One region of the Bradyrhizobium sp. USDA 327 genome, then DNA from elsewhere that is predicted to be linked to it. Evidence: predicted binding sites of a transcription regulator. Region 1 holds the regulator's gene; the other holds the start of a gene.

Region 1 (7,204 bases):
GCTCGACCCCAAGCTCGACCTCAATCTGCTGCGCGCGCGGGTCGGGATGGTGTTCCAGAAGCCGACCCCGTTCCCGATGACGATCTACGAGAACATCGCCTTCGGGATCCGCCTCTACGAGAAGATCTCGAAATCGGAGATGGACGATCGCGTGGAGAAGGCGCTGCGCGGCGGCGCGCTGTGGAACGAGGTCAAGGACAAGCTCAATGCCTCCGGCCTGTCGCTCTCCGGCGGCCAGCAGCAGCGCCTCTGCATTGCCCGTACCGTCGCGGTGCGGCCCGAGGTGATCCTGTTCGACGAGCCCTGCTCGGCGCTCGACCCGATCTCGACCGCCAAGGTCGAGGAGCTGATCCAGGAATTGTCCGAGAACTACACGATCGCGATCGTCACCCACAACATGCAGCAGGCGGCCCGCGTCTCCGACAAGACCGCCTTCATGTATCTCGGCGAGCTGATCGAGTTCGACGACACCAGCAAGATCTTCACGTCGCCGACCGACCGGCGCACGCAGGATTACATCACCGGCCGGTTCGGCTGAGGAGACGGAACATGGGTTCTGAACATACCGCAAAGGCTTTCGATACCGACCTCCAGGAACTCACCCGCCTGGTCGCCGAGATGGGCGGCATCGCCGAGCGCATGATCGTCGATTCCGTCGACGCGCTGATCCGCCGCGACGTCGCGCTCGGTCAACGCGTCGTCGCCACCGACGCCGAACTCGACACGCTGCAGAAGCGCATCGAGGAGCGCGCCGTGCTCACCATCGCCCGCCGCCAGCCGATGGCCGTTGATCTGCGCGAGATCGTCGGGGCCATGCGCGTCGCGACCGATCTCGAGCGCATCGGCGATCTCGCCAAGAACATGGGCAAGCGCGTCGCAGCGCTGGAGACGGATTTTCATCCGCTGAAACTGTTCCGCGGCCTGGAACACATGACCGACCTCGTACAGCAGCAGGTCAAGTCGGTGCTGGACGCCTATGCCGCGCACGATCTGCCGGCAGCGATGGCGGTGTGGAAGGGCGACGAGGAAGTCGATGCCATCTGCACCTCGCTGTTCCGCGAACTCCTCACCTACATGATGGAGGATCCGCGCAACATCTCGTTCTGCATCCATTTGATGTTCTGTGCCAAGAACATCGAGCGGATCGGCGACCACGCCACCAACATCGCCGAGACCGTATTCTACATGATCGAGGGTCAGGCGATCACCGACAAGCGGCCGAAGGGCGACATGACGACCTTCGCCACGACGGTGCCGAATACCTAAACGGTGCCGAATACCCAAGGAGCGACGACAACATGGGCGCACGCATTATGGTGGTTGAGGACGAGGAAGCTCTCACCGAGCTTCTTCGCTACAACCTCGAAGGCGACGGCTATGACGTTGAGACGGTGATGCGCGGCGATGATGCCGACACCCGCCTCAAGGAGCACATTCCCGATCTGATCGTGCTCGACTGGATGCTGCCGGGCCTGTCGGGCATCGAGCTGTGCCGGCGGCTGCGCACCCGTCCCGAAACCAAGCAGCTTCCGATCATCATGCTGACCGCGCGCGGCGAAGAAAGCGAGCGGGTGCGGGGACTTGCGACCGGTGCCGACGACTACATCGTCAAGCCGTTCTCGGTGCCGGAGCTGCTGGCGCGCGTGAAGGGCCTGCTCAGGCGCGCCAGCCCCGAGCGGCTCGCCACCGTGCTCGCCTATGGCGACATCGAGCTCGACCGCGACAAGCGCCGCGTGGCGCGTTCGGGCCGGCCGATTGATCTCGGCCCGACCGAATATCGTCTGCTGGAGTTCTTCCTGGAGCATCCCGGCCGCGTGTTCTCGCGCGAGCAGCTGCTCGATAGCGTCTGGGGCCGCGACATCTACATCGACGAGCGCACTGTCGACGTCCACATCGGCCGCCTGCGCAAGCTGCTCAATCTCGGCCGGGAGCAGGATCCGATCCGCACCGTGCGTGGCGCCGGCTATGCGCTGGACGATCGGTTCGCGAAGGCGGAGCAGACCTGAGTTTTGTGGATGTCGAATTAGCGAGCCGCGGCAACAATCTTGGCCGTCATCCCGGGGCGCGCGTAGCGCGAGCCCGGGATCCATAACCACAAGACGTGGTTTGGCGAAGACTCGCAGTAGCCATCTCGCGCAATCACTGCGCCCTGTGGTTATGGATCCCCGCCTCCGCGGGGATGACACCGAGTAAGTCGAGCCGTCATCGTGTGACGGCTGCAGTCAGCTAAATCCGCAAACTCACCGCGTGCCCGGCTTCGCCGGCGCGCGCCGGCGATCCGCTGCGGGTTGATACGCCACGCGCGAATGCTGGGCGCAATAGGGCAGGCCGGAGAGCGCCTTGCCGCCGCAGAAGAAGAAATCCGGGCTCGAGGGATCTCCGACCGGCCAGTGGCAGGTCGCCTCGTTCAGCTCCAGCAGCGACAGCCGCTGGTTCATCGGCACCACATTGTCGTAGGTGACGGGTTCGGCCTCCACCTCGACCTCGAAGGCCTGCGCCAGCGCGGTGTTGCCGCGGGCAACGGGGCGGGTCACCCGCATCATGTGCTGCGCGGGCCGCGCCTTGCGCGGCCGGGGCGCTGCCGACGAAGGGCTCTTGGCGCGGCCGGACAGGCCGAGCCGGTGCACTTTGCCGATCACGGCATTGCGGGTCACATTGCCGAGCTCCGCCGCGATCTGGCTGGCCGAAAGTCCGGCCTCCCAAAGCTTCTTCAGCTGCTCGACGCGATCATCGGACCAGGTCAAAACCGTCATTGCACCCTTTCCCTCGCTGCGCGCCTACCATCCTGGGGCCTTCGCAGCGATTGCCTAAGCCTTGAAAAACCCGTGCGGCCAGAATCCCTTAAGGCTCGCCGGGCGCGCTCAAGACGCCCGAACGTTTACGCCGGTACATGAGGACTTAAGGGATCAGAACTGCTGCACGAGATGTCGTATCTGACAGTCCAAACGCTACAATATGGCGTGACTCCCGCGCAAGAGTCCGCCGACTCGCGTCCACATGTTCCGTGGTGAAAATCCCGCGAAATCGGCACCGCAAGACTACGGATTCAGCGTTTCGCGGGGCTTTCCGGGCGGCATTGACACCCGTCTTGCCAGGCATAAGATAGTCCTACGTGCCGCCCTTAAAAGGCGGCACGTTTCGTTTTCCGGGCCGGTCAATGGTGCGTTGCGTAATGCGCGCGTCACACCGTCCGCAACATTCAAGTGACGTCATGACGAACAGCGCCGCGCCGCATTTGCTCCCCGTTTTCGCCAGGGCCGACCTCGGTTTCGAGCGCGGCGAAGGCTGCTGGCTGATCGCAACCAATGGGGATCGCTATCTCGATTTCACCTCCGGCGTGGCGGTGAATGCGCTCGGCCATGCGCATCCCACTCTGGTCAAGGCGTTGCAGGAGCAGGCGACGAAGCTCTGGCACATGTCGAACCTGTTCCAGAGCCCGGACGGCGAGAAGCTCGCGGCGCGTCTGTGCAATGAGAGTTTTGCGGACTTCGTGTTCTTCTGCAATTCCGGCGCCGAGGCGCTGGAAGGCGTGATCAAGCTGGTGCGCCACCATCACTTCTCCAAGGGGCATCCTGAGCGCTACCGCATGATCACATTCGAGGGCGCCTTCCATGGCCGCACACTGGCGACGCTGGCCGCCACCGGCTCTGCAAAATATCTCGAGGGCTTCGGCCCGCCGATGGACGGCTTCGACCAGGTGCCGCATGGCGACCTGGAAGCTGTGAAGAAGGCGATCGGCCCGCACACCGCTGGCATTCTCATCGAGCCGATCCAGGGCGAGGGCGGCGTTCGTTCTGCGCCTCCCACGTTCCTGAAGGCATTGCGCGAGCTCTGCAATGAGCGCGGCCTATTGCTCGCCTTCGACGAGGTGCAGACTGGCATGGGCCGCACCGGCGAACTCTTTGCCTACAAGCGTACCGGTGTTGTGCCCGACGTGATGTCGCTGGCGAAGGCGCTCGGTGGCGGTTTCCCGATCGGCGCGGTGCTCGCCACCGCCGACGCTGCGCGCGGCATGGGGCCGGGCTCGCATGGTTCGACCTTCGGCGGCAATCCGCTCGCGATCTCGGCTGCGAACGCCGTTCTCGACGTCATGCTCAAGCCCGGCTTCTTTGACCACGTGCAGAAAATGTCGCTGCTGCTGAAGCAGAAGCTCGCCTCCGTGATCGATCGCCATTCAGATGTCGTCAGCGAGGTGCGCGGCGAGGGGCTCCTGATCGGCATCAAGGCCGTGGTGCCCTCGGGCGATCTCGTCGCGGCGCTGCGCGCCGAAAAATTGCTCACCGTCGGAGCCGGCGACAATGTCGTGCGCTTCCTGCCGCCCTTGATCGTTACCGAGGCGGAGATCGAGGACAGCGTCGGGCGGCTCGAACGCGCCTGCACTGCGATCTCGTCCAGCCAGACCAAGCGGGCGGCAAGCTGATGAGCAAGACGCCCAATAAAGCTCCAAAGCACTTTTTGGACATCAACGAGCTGCCGCTGTCGGAGCTCAAGAGCATGCTCGCCGCCTCGTCCGCCATGAAGGCGAAGCAGAAGGCGCACCAGCCGGTCAGGCCGCTCGAAGGCAAGACGCTGGCGATGATCTTCGAGCGACCCTCGACGCGGACGCGGGTGTCGTTCGATGTCGCCATGCGCCAGCTCGGCGGCGAGCCCATCATGCTCACCGGCGCCGAGATGCAGCTCGGTCGCGGCGAGACCATCGCCGACACCGCGCGGGTGCTGTCGCGCTATGTCGACGCCATCATGATCCGCATCCTCAATCACGAGGCGCTGCTGGAGCTCGCGGCCTATGCGACCGTGCCCGTGATCAACGGCCTGACGCGGCGGTCGCATCCCTGCCAGGTGATGGCCGACCTCATGACCTATGAGGAGCATCGCGGCCCGATCGAGGGCAAGACGGTGGCCTGGACCGGCGACGACAACAACGTGCTGGCGTCCTGGGCGCACGCCGCCGAGCGCTTCAAATTCCAGCTCAACGTCGCAACACCTCCGGAGCTCGCGCCGAAGAAGGCAATGCGCGACTGGATCAAGACGTCAGGCGCGCCGATCGTGCTCGGCACCGATCCGGAAGCCGCCGTGCGCGGCGCCGATTGCGTCGTCACCGACACCTGGGTGTCGATGGGCGACAAGGAGGGCGAGCACCGCCACAACGTGCTCAAGCCCTACCAGGTCAATGCCAAGCTGATGTCGCTGGCCAAGCCCGATGCGCTGTTCATGCACTGCCTGCCAGCCCATCGCGGCGAGGAGGTCACGGATGAAGTGATCGACGGTCCGCAATCGGTCGTGTTCGACGAGGCCGAGAACCGCCTGCACGCGCAGAAGGGCATTCTGGCCTGGTGCTTCGACGCGGTGAAATAGCGGGGGCGTGTGGTGGCGTTGCTGTCGCCCCGCGCGCCGCTGTCGTCGCAGATCAGCGCTCGCTCCGCTCGCTTGTCCGGAACGATAGCGGAATATGTGGTGGTAGCCGCCCCCTTCCATTCTCAGCCCTCCGACCCCAGATAACGCGCCATGGTTTCCCAATCCCCTGACATGAAAACCGGGCCAGAAGGCCCGGTTCGCGCACCATCGGCGGTTCCGATCGACGACGCCGTGCTGCCTTACGAGGTCGATGCGCTCGATGTGCGCGGGCGGCTGGTGCGGCTCGGCCCGGCGCTCGACGATATCCTGACCAAGCACGATTATCCCGCACCCGTCGGCAAGCTGCTCGGTGAAGCCATCGTGTTGACGACGTTGCTCGGCACCGCGCTGAAATTCGAAGGTCGCTTCATTCTCCAGGCTCAGACCGACGGTCCGGTGTCGTTCCTGGTCGTCGACTACATGGCGCCGGATCGCCTGCGCGCCTATGCCCGCTTTGACGCCGAGCGCCTCGGCGAGGCCAAGGACGCTGGCATGCAGTCTGGCACGCTGCTCGGCCGCGGCCATCTCGCCATGACCATCGACCAGGGCCCCGACATGAGCCGCTACCAGGGTCTGGTTGCGCTCGACGGCGGTAGCCTGGAAGACGCCGCGCACGAATATTTTCTCCGCTCCGAGCAGATTCCGACGCGCGTGCGCCTTGCGGTCGGCGAGGAGTGGCGCTCGAGCGACGGCGGCAAGCATCGCTGGCGGGCCGGCGGCATGCTGATGCAGTTTCTGCCGAAGGCGCCGGAGCGCGCCCGGCAGGCCGATCTGCATCCCGGCGATGCGCCTGAAGGTGTCGAAGTGCACAGCGTCGCCGAAGACGACGCCTGGGTCGAGGCGCGTTCGCTGATGGAGACCGTCGAAGACGTCGAGCTGATCGATCCCGAACTCTCGGGCGAGCGGTTGCTCTACCGTCTCTTCCACGAGCGCGGCGTGCGCGTGTTCAATCCGCAGGTCCTCAAGGCGCAGTGCTCCTGCTCGCGCAATGCGGTCGCCTCGATGCTCAAGAGCTTTTCGCCGGACGATCGTGCTGCAATGGTCAAGGACGACAAGGTCGTCGTCACCTGCGAGTTCTGCTCGTCGGTGTACCAGTTCTCGCCCCACGAGGCGGGCGTGGAAGACGCCTGACGCGGCATCCTCGCAAGGACGATGTGGGGCAGCTCGCCAAAGGTTCGGACATCGTAGGGTAGGCAAAGTGGAGCGTGCCCACCATGTCCTGCGATGACCGGAATGGTGGGCATGGCGCTTTGCGCCTCTGCCCGCCCTACGACACCGCGCTAAAGCGCGATGCGACTAGGATGAATCGTCATCGCGGCTTAGGTTGTTGTTTCAGCATGATCTTTCGGAAAACCGCTGTGCACTTTTCCGGATCATGCTTTAGTTCAACACCCGCTTGTTGTCGGGACTGTCGAGCGAGAACGTCGGCACGTCGATCTCGAAGCGCTCGCCGGTTTCGCTGACCATCTGGTAGCGGCCGGTCATGAAGCCCGAGGCGGTCGAGAGCGGCACGCCGGAGGTGTATTCGAAGCGCTCGCCGGGCGCCAGGATCGGCTGCTCGCCGACCACCCCCTCGCCCTTCACCTCCTGCTGGCGGCCCGAGGCATCGGTAATGATCCAGTGCCGCGTCTTGAGCTGCACGGTCTCCTCGCCCGAATTGGTGATGACGATGGTATAGGCCCAGAAATAGCGCGAGCGGTCGGCCGACGACTGCTCCGGAACAAAGTTCGGCTCGACGGTCACTTCAATCTGGCGGGTCACGGCGCGGTACATGGTTGCTATAATAGCCAAATCCGTCCCGGGAACCAAA
Region 2 (7,204 bases), 180 kb from region 1:
GCGCTCGGCAAACAGTTCTCCGAGATCGTCGAGAATGCCGACATGAGGCCGGTCGAAGGCGTGCGCTCGACCGGGGCAAGCTGGCTGTCCTGCATGCGTTTTGCCGTGCTGCCTCAGGTGATCGCGGGCTATGTCAGCTACGCGCTGCTGCGCTTCGAGATCAATGTGCGAGAAGCCTCGGTGATGGGCTTTGTCGGGGCCGGCGGCATCGGGATGGAGCTGATTGTTGCGATCCGCAAGTTCTACTATTCCGACGTCAGCGCGATCCTCCTGACCATCATCGTCACGGTCTTCCTCATCGACATCGGCACCGGCTGGCTGCGTGGCCGCCTGTTCGGCAGAGAGGCACGGACATGAGCCACCATCCCGAAGTCGATACGGCACAGCTTCGCGCGCGCTATCCTGATGTCTTCAGCCGGCCGGCGTCCGCGCGTCTCGCGACGCCGGCGATGATCGCCGTCGCGCTCGCAGTTCTGGTGTTCGGGCTGGTCGACCTCGACTTTTCACCGTCGCGCCTCGTTGCCGGCGTCAGCCAGCTCGGCTGGATCACGATGATGATGATCCCACCAGATCCCGGTTCATCGCTGCCGTTGTATCTCAAGGCGCTCGGCGAGACGTTGTCGATCGCGCTGCTCGGTACCACGCTCGCCGCACTGTTCGCGCTGCCGGTGAGCCTGCTTGCGGCGCGCAACATCGTGCCGTCGGGTTTCTTTCGCTTCCCGGTCCGGCGCTTCCTCGATTCGATTCGCGGCGTCGATACGCTGATCTGGGCGCTGGTGTGGATCAACGTGGTCGGGCTCGGCCCGTTTGCCGGCGTGCTCGCCATCGCGGTGTCGGATTTCGGTGCGTTCGGCAAACTGTTCTCGGAGGCGATCGAGGGCGCCGACCAGAAGGAGGTCGAGGGCATCCGCGCCTCCGGCGGCAGTGCCGTGCACGAGATCCGCTTCGGCCTGATGCCGCAGGTGCTGCCCGTCATCGCCGGCCAAGTGCTCTACTACATCGAATCGAACACCCGCTCGGCCACCATCATCGGCATCGTCGGCGCCGGCGGCATAGGCCTGCAACTGGCCGAGCAGATCCGCGTGCTGGAATGGCAGAAGGTCTCGTTCCTGATCCTGATGATCCTGGTTGCGGTGGCCGCGATCGATTTCATCTCGGGCAAGCTGCGCTTTGCGATCATTGGCAGGCGGGCTGCGGTGTAGGTCCTCCGCCTCTCCTCGCAAGAACGCAGGGCGATCGCATTCGAGAGCTTTTCCCTGCGGCCATCCTTCGAGACGCCCGCCTTTGGCGGGCCCTCAGGATGAGGACCGAGTGCGTGACAGCAGTTTCCACAAGCGAAGATGCCGCTCAGCCTCATCCTGAGGAGACCGCGAAGCGGTCGTCTCGAAGGACGAGGCGCTCGCTCAGGCCCCTGCCAAGAACGAACTCATATGCGATAGCCCCGCATAAGAACTGGGGAGGGAGAGCAGGCATCTCACCCGTTCTCCACCAGAAATTCCACCCGTTCCGCCGCAAAGCGCGAGTGCTTCGTCAGCAGCGGCTTGCCCGTGAGATCGTTGTCGGTAGCATCCACCACCAGGATCGGCCGACCCAGCGCCAGATCAAGCCGTGCGGCATCGGTCGCATCGACGATGCCGGCCGTGATTCGGGTTGCGCCGCGGCGATAGTCGCGCACGCCGTAATGCGCCAGCAGCTTCGTCATCGAGCGCGTCGCCGCGAACACGGCGCCGGCGTCCGGAAACCGCTCCGCCGACAGCCAGGTGGTGGACACGCAGATCGGCGTGCGGTCGGCGAGGCGGATCGCCTCGATCCGCACCAAGGGCGCGCCGGTCTTCAGTCCCAGCTCCCGTGCGAGCTCGCGCGTCGCGATATCGTCGGTCGCATCGATCAGCCGCCCATGCGGTTCCCGGCCGCCCGCACCGACGATCTCGGAAAAGCGTGTGCGCGAGCGCAGCGGATAGGCGAGCTTCTGCGCCTCGACATAGGTTCCGCTGCCGCGCTCGGCCCGCACCAGGCCGCGCTCGGCGAGGGCTGCCAGCGCGCGCCGCACGGTGTGGCGGTTGACGCGATAGGTTTCGGCGATCTCCATCTCGCCAGGCAGCTTGTCGCCGGCCGCAAAGCGGCCGTCGGCGATGCCGCGCTCGATGCCGTCGGCAACGAGGAGCCATAGCGCGACGCCCGAGGAGGCTGTGTCCTGCATGCTCATGTCGCGGGAAGCCTACTCCGAAAATCACATCATTGTCACGAAACAGTCATGGCGCGTCCGTATTAAGTTGTCTATTATCATAGACAACTTCAATGCGGCAAGTTCGGTGGACCAGTGACGCAGCACAACAATCAGCAAGCCCAGCGCAAGGCCGCTATGGCGGTGCTGGCGCACGCGGAGGCGGGCGAGATCGCCGCTCGCCTCCGCAACTTGGCCCTCCCGGCCCACCAGGATCTGCGCGCGCCGGAAAACGGGCTCGTCATGCTGCGCGGCCGGGTCGGCGGCGACGGCGCGCCGTTCAATCTCGGCGAAGCCACGGTGTCGCGCGCCGCGGTGCGGCTTGCGAGCGGTGAGGTCGGGTTCGGCTACGCGCTCGGCCGCGACGGTGAGAAGGCGCGGCTGATCGCGCTGTGCGATGCGCTGGTGCAGTCGCGTGATCACGGCGGAGCGGTGGAGCGGGACGTTGTCGCGCCGTTGCGCAAGCAGCTGATGATCAGGCGCAAGCAGGCGGCGGCCGAGATCGCTGCGACGAAGGTTGATTTCTACACCATGGTGCGCGGTGAGGGGTGAGATCATGACCACGATTGCGGAACTGCCGCCGGCTTTCGCCGACAAGGTGCTGTCGGCGCAATCGACCTTTCGCTCCGTCATGGATGCCATGGCGCGGCCGGGCTCGGTTCAGCGCATCGTGCCGATGGCCGGAGCGCCGGGGCCGATGATGCGCGGCACCGCCGCGATCGCGCTCACGTTGTTCGACCACGACACGCCGCTCTGGCTCGATGCGCGGATGGTGGAAAGCTCCGACCTGGTAAAGTGGCTGAAATTTCATACCGGCGCGCCGGTGGTGCGGGATTGCTCGATCGCGAGCTTCGCGCTGATCAGCGACGGCACGGCGCTTCCGCCGCTCGATCGGTTTGCGCTCGGGACGAGCGAATACCCGGATCGTTCGACCACGGTGATCATTCAGGTCGATAGCCTGGCCTCCGGGCGCGGCTTCGAGCTGCGCGGCCCCGGCATCGACGGTGTCGCGACGCTGCAGGCGTCAATCAAGCCTTTCGACCTGTTCGAACGCCTGCGGATCAACGAGGCGCTGTTTCCGCGCGGCAGCGATGTGGTGCTGGTCGCCGATGACGCCGTGGTTGCGATCCCGCGCACCACGCGCGTCGTGAGCAAAGGAAGCTGAAGTATGTATGTCGCAGTCAAGGGCGGCGAACGCGCCATCGAGAACGCCCATCGCCTGCTCGCGCATAAGCGGCGCGGCGACCAGAACGTTCCGGAGGTCACGCTCGACCAGATCTCGGAGCAGCTCGGCCTCGCCGTCGACCGCGTCATGAGCGAGGGCTCGCTCTACGATCGCGAGCTCGCGGCGCTTGCGATCAAGCAGGCGCGCGGCGATCTGATCGAAGCGATCTTCCTGGTCCGCGCCTTCCGCGCCACGCTGCCGCGCTTCGGCGCCAGCGAGCCGGTCGACACCGGCGCCATGCGGGTGCAACGGCGGGTGTCCTCGACTTTCAAGGACATTCCCGGCGGGCAGATCCTCGGGCCGACCTTCGACTACACGCATCGCCTGCTCGATCCCTCGCTCGCCGAAGGCTTCGTTCCCGACGCCCCGGCGACGGCTGAAGCGCCCACCGCGCCAACGCCGCGCGTCACCGACATTCTCGGTCGCGACGGATTGATCGAACCCTCGCCCCGGGCCGAGGACGGCGCGCCGGTCGGCGATCTCACCCGCGAGCCGCTGAATTTCCCGGCGGATCGCGACCTGCGCCTGCAAAATCTGGCGCGTGGCGACGAAGGCTTCCTGCTGGCGATGGGCTATTCCACCCAGCGCGGCTATGGCCGCAACCATCCCTTCGCCGGCGAGATCCGCTTCGGCGAGGTCGAGGTGGAGTTCATCGCGGAAGACGCCGGCTTCGCCGTGCCGCTTGGTTCGATCGAGCTGACCGAGTGCCAGATGGTCAACCAGTTCAAGGGTTCCGCGACCGAAGCGCCGTGCTTCACCCGCGGCTACGGCCTTGCCTTCGGCCAGAGCGAGCGCAAGACCATGTCGATGGCGCTGGTCGATCGCGCACTGCGTGCCCGCGAGCTCGGCGAGGAGGCGCTCGCCCCTGCGCAAGACGAAGAATTCGTGATGTCGCATTCGGACAACGTCCAGGCGACAGGCTTCGTCGAGCATCTGAAGCTGCCGCATTATGTCGACTTCCAGTCCGAGCTGGGCCTGCTGCGCAAGCTGCGGCAGGAGTTCGCGGATGCCAATGCGCCTGATGCCATGAAGGAAGCCGCGGAATGAACGCGCCCGCCTACAATTTCGCCTATCTCGACGAGCAGACCAAGCGGATGATCCGTCGCGCGATCCTGAAAGCGATCGCCATTCCCGGCTACCAGGTGCCGTTCGCCAGCCGCGAGATGCCGATGCCCTATGGCTGGGGCACCGGCGGCGTGCAGGTCACCGCCGCGATCCTCGGTCCCCAGGACGTGCTCAAGGTGATCGACCAGGGCTCCGACGACACCACCAACGCGATCTCGATCCGAAAGTTCTTCGCCAAGACCGCAGGCGTTGCGACGACGACCGCGACGGCGGAGGCGACGGTGATCCAGACCCGTCACCGCATCCCGGAGACGGCGCTGAATGAAAACCAGGTGCTGGTCTATCAGGTGCCGATCCCCGAACCGTTGCGTTTCCTCGAGCCGCGCGAGACCGAGACGCGGCGCATGCACGCGCTTGCCGAGTACGGCCTGATGCATGTGAAGCTCTACGAGGACATCGCCCGCTTCGGCCATATCGCGACCGCCTACGCCTATCCGGTGAAGGTGAACGCGCGCTACGTGATGGATCCGTCCCCGACGCCGAAGTTCGACAATCCCAAGATGGACAATTGTCCCGCGCTGCAATTGTTCGGCGCCGGCCGCGAGAAGCGCATCTACGCGATCCCGCCCTATACTCTGGTGGTCTCGCTCGATTTCGAGGACCACCCTTTCGAGCCCTATCGCTTCAACGCGCCCTGCGCGCTCTGCGGGGCGGAAAATTCCTATCTCGATGAGATCGTCACCGACGACAAGGGCGGGCGGATGTTCGTCTGCTCGGACACCGATTATTGCGAGGGCCGCCAGGCCGCCGGCCATCATGGCAGTCTCAGCGCTGCGCCGTACAAGGAAAAGGCGGGCTCACATGGTTGATCAAGACTTGGCCGACCTCGATACGCTCGAAAACGACCAGCCGCTGCTGGTGGCGGAGTCCCTCAGCAAGTCCTTCGGCCGCATCGCCGCCTGCCGCGACGTCTCCTTCGCGCTCTATCCCGGCGAGGTGCTGGCGATCGTCGGCGAGTCAGGCTCGGGCAAGTCGACGCTTCTGCAGATGCTGTCGGGCCAGCTTGCACCGAGTGCCGGCCATGTGTCCTACCGGATGCGCGACGGCATCGCGCGTGATCTCACGACGCTCGGCGAGGCCGAGCGGCGTTTCCTGTTCCGCACCGATTGGGGCTTTGTGCACCAGGATCCCGCGCAGGGCCTTCGCATGGCGGTTTCGGCCGGTGCCAATGTCGGCGAGCGGCTGATGGCCGTCGGCTGGAATCACTACGGCCGCATCCGCGAGACCGCGTCGGACTGGCTCACCCGCGTCGAGATCGACGTCGCGCGCATCGACGATGCGCCGCGGACCTATTCCGGTGGCATGCGGCAGCGTCTTCAGATCGCCCGCAACCTCGTCACCGAGCCGCGGCTGGTGTTCATGGACGAGCCGACCGGCGGCCTCGACGTGTCGGTGCAGGCGCGCCTGCTCGATCTCGTGCGCAGCCTCGTCGCCGAGCTGCATCTCGCCGTCATCATCGTCACCCACGATCTCGCGGTCGCGCGCCTGTTGTCGCATCGCGTGATGGTGATGAAGGGCGGCCGTGTCATCGAGACCGGTCTCACCGACCAGGTGCTCGACGACCCCCGCGAACCCTATACGCAACTCCTCGTCTCCTCGATTCTCCCGCCATGAGTTTTTCGATGACCGCCATGATCGACGTTGCCGATGCCCAAAAGACCTTTACGATGCACCTGCAAGGCGGCATCGAGCTGCCGGTCGTGCGCGGCGTGACGTTCCACGTCAATCCCGGCGAGTGCGTCGTGCTGTCGGGACCCTCGGGCGCCGGTAAATCGTCGATCCTGAAGATGATCTTCGGCAACTACCGTTGCGATAGCGGCCGCATCGGCATCCGCCATCGCGGCACGGTGATCGACCTCGCCACCGCGGAGCCGCGGCAGGTGCTCAACATCCGCCGCTCCACCATCGGCTATGTCAGCCAGTTCCTGCGGGCAGTGCCGCGCGTTGCCACCATCGACGTCGTCGCCGAGCCGCTGATCGTGAACGGCATGGCACGTGCCGACGCACAGGCGCGCGCCGGCGAGCTGCTGCATCGTCTCAACATCCCCGAGCGGCTCTGGCAGCTGCCGCCCGCGACCTTCTCCGGCGGCGAGCAGCAGCGCGTCAACATCGCGCGCGGCTTCATCTCGGACCTGCCGATCCTGCTGCTGGACGAGCCCACCGCCTCGCTCGATGCTGCCAATCGCGCCGTCGTGGTCGAACTGGTCGCTGAAAAGAAGCGCCAGGGCGTTGCCATGGTCGCTATTGTCCATGACGACGAAATCCGTCATCTGATTGCGGACCGCATCGTCGACGTCACCAGCTTTGCCGCCGCGGCCTGAAGGAAGAGGGAAATGAACGCCAAGCCGAAGGTAACGGTGATCGCCAACGCCAGGATTGTATTGGCCGACCGGGTGATCGAGCAGGGCTGGCTCGCTCTTGCCGACGGACGCATCGTCGAGATCGGCGAGGGCAGGGCGCCGGCGGGCGCAGAGGACGCCGGCGGCGATCTTATCATGCCGGGCCTGATCGAGCTCCACACCGATCACCTCGAAGCGCATTATGTGCCGCGGCCAAAAGTGTTCTGGAACCCGGTTGCCGCTGTGATTTCCTATGATGGCCAGCTCGCCACCTCCGGCATCACCACGGTG

What was found. The regulator PhoB, encoded in region 1, activates phosphate uptake and scavenging genes when phosphate is short. The targets are predictions, from matches to a motif close to TGTCATNNANCTGTCAT.
Region 2: phnF (phosphonate metabolism transcriptional regulator PhnF) is a predicted target of PhoB. The motif match lies at 2,240-2,256, and genes of this name have one in related genera.

The regions. Positions count from the first base shown of each region.
Region 1 covers NZ_JBGCCW010000001.1:7,580,923-7,588,126, forward strand. The annotation lists gene pstB (phosphate ABC transporter ATP-binding protein PstB) at 1-538, shown strand, start outside; gene phoU (phosphate signaling complex protein PhoU) at 550-1,266, shown strand; gene phoB (phosphate regulon transcriptional regulator PhoB) at 1,299-2,006, shown strand; gene ABIA42_RS35720 (GcrA family cell cycle regulator) at 2,241-2,753, opposite strand; gene ABIA42_RS35725 (aspartate aminotransferase family protein) at 3,212-4,420, shown strand; gene argF (ornithine carbamoyltransferase) at 4,420-5,355, shown strand; gene ABIA42_RS35735 (Hsp33 family molecular chaperone) at 5,506-6,525, shown strand; gene apaG (Co2+/Mg2+ efflux protein ApaG) at 6,775-7,167, opposite strand.
Region 2 covers NZ_JBGCCW010000001.1:7,759,528-7,766,731, forward strand. The annotation lists gene phnE (phosphonate ABC transporter, permease protein PhnE) at 1-357, shown strand, start outside; gene phnE (phosphonate ABC transporter, permease protein PhnE) at 354-1,202, shown strand; gene phnF (phosphonate metabolism transcriptional regulator PhnF) at 1,475-2,206, opposite strand; gene phnG (phosphonate C-P lyase system protein PhnG) at 2,363-2,776, shown strand; gene phnH (phosphonate C-P lyase system protein PhnH) at 2,781-3,389, shown strand; gene ABIA42_RS36590 (carbon-phosphorus lyase complex subunit PhnI) at 3,393-4,496, shown strand; gene ABIA42_RS36595 (alpha-D-ribose 1-methylphosphonate 5-phosphate C-P-lyase PhnJ) at 4,493-5,383, shown strand; gene phnK (phosphonate C-P lyase system protein PhnK) at 5,376-6,188, shown strand; gene phnL (phosphonate C-P lyase system protein PhnL) at 6,197-6,895, shown strand; gene ABIA42_RS36610 (alpha-D-ribose 1-methylphosphonate 5-triphosphate diphosphatase) at 6,908-7,204, shown strand, end outside.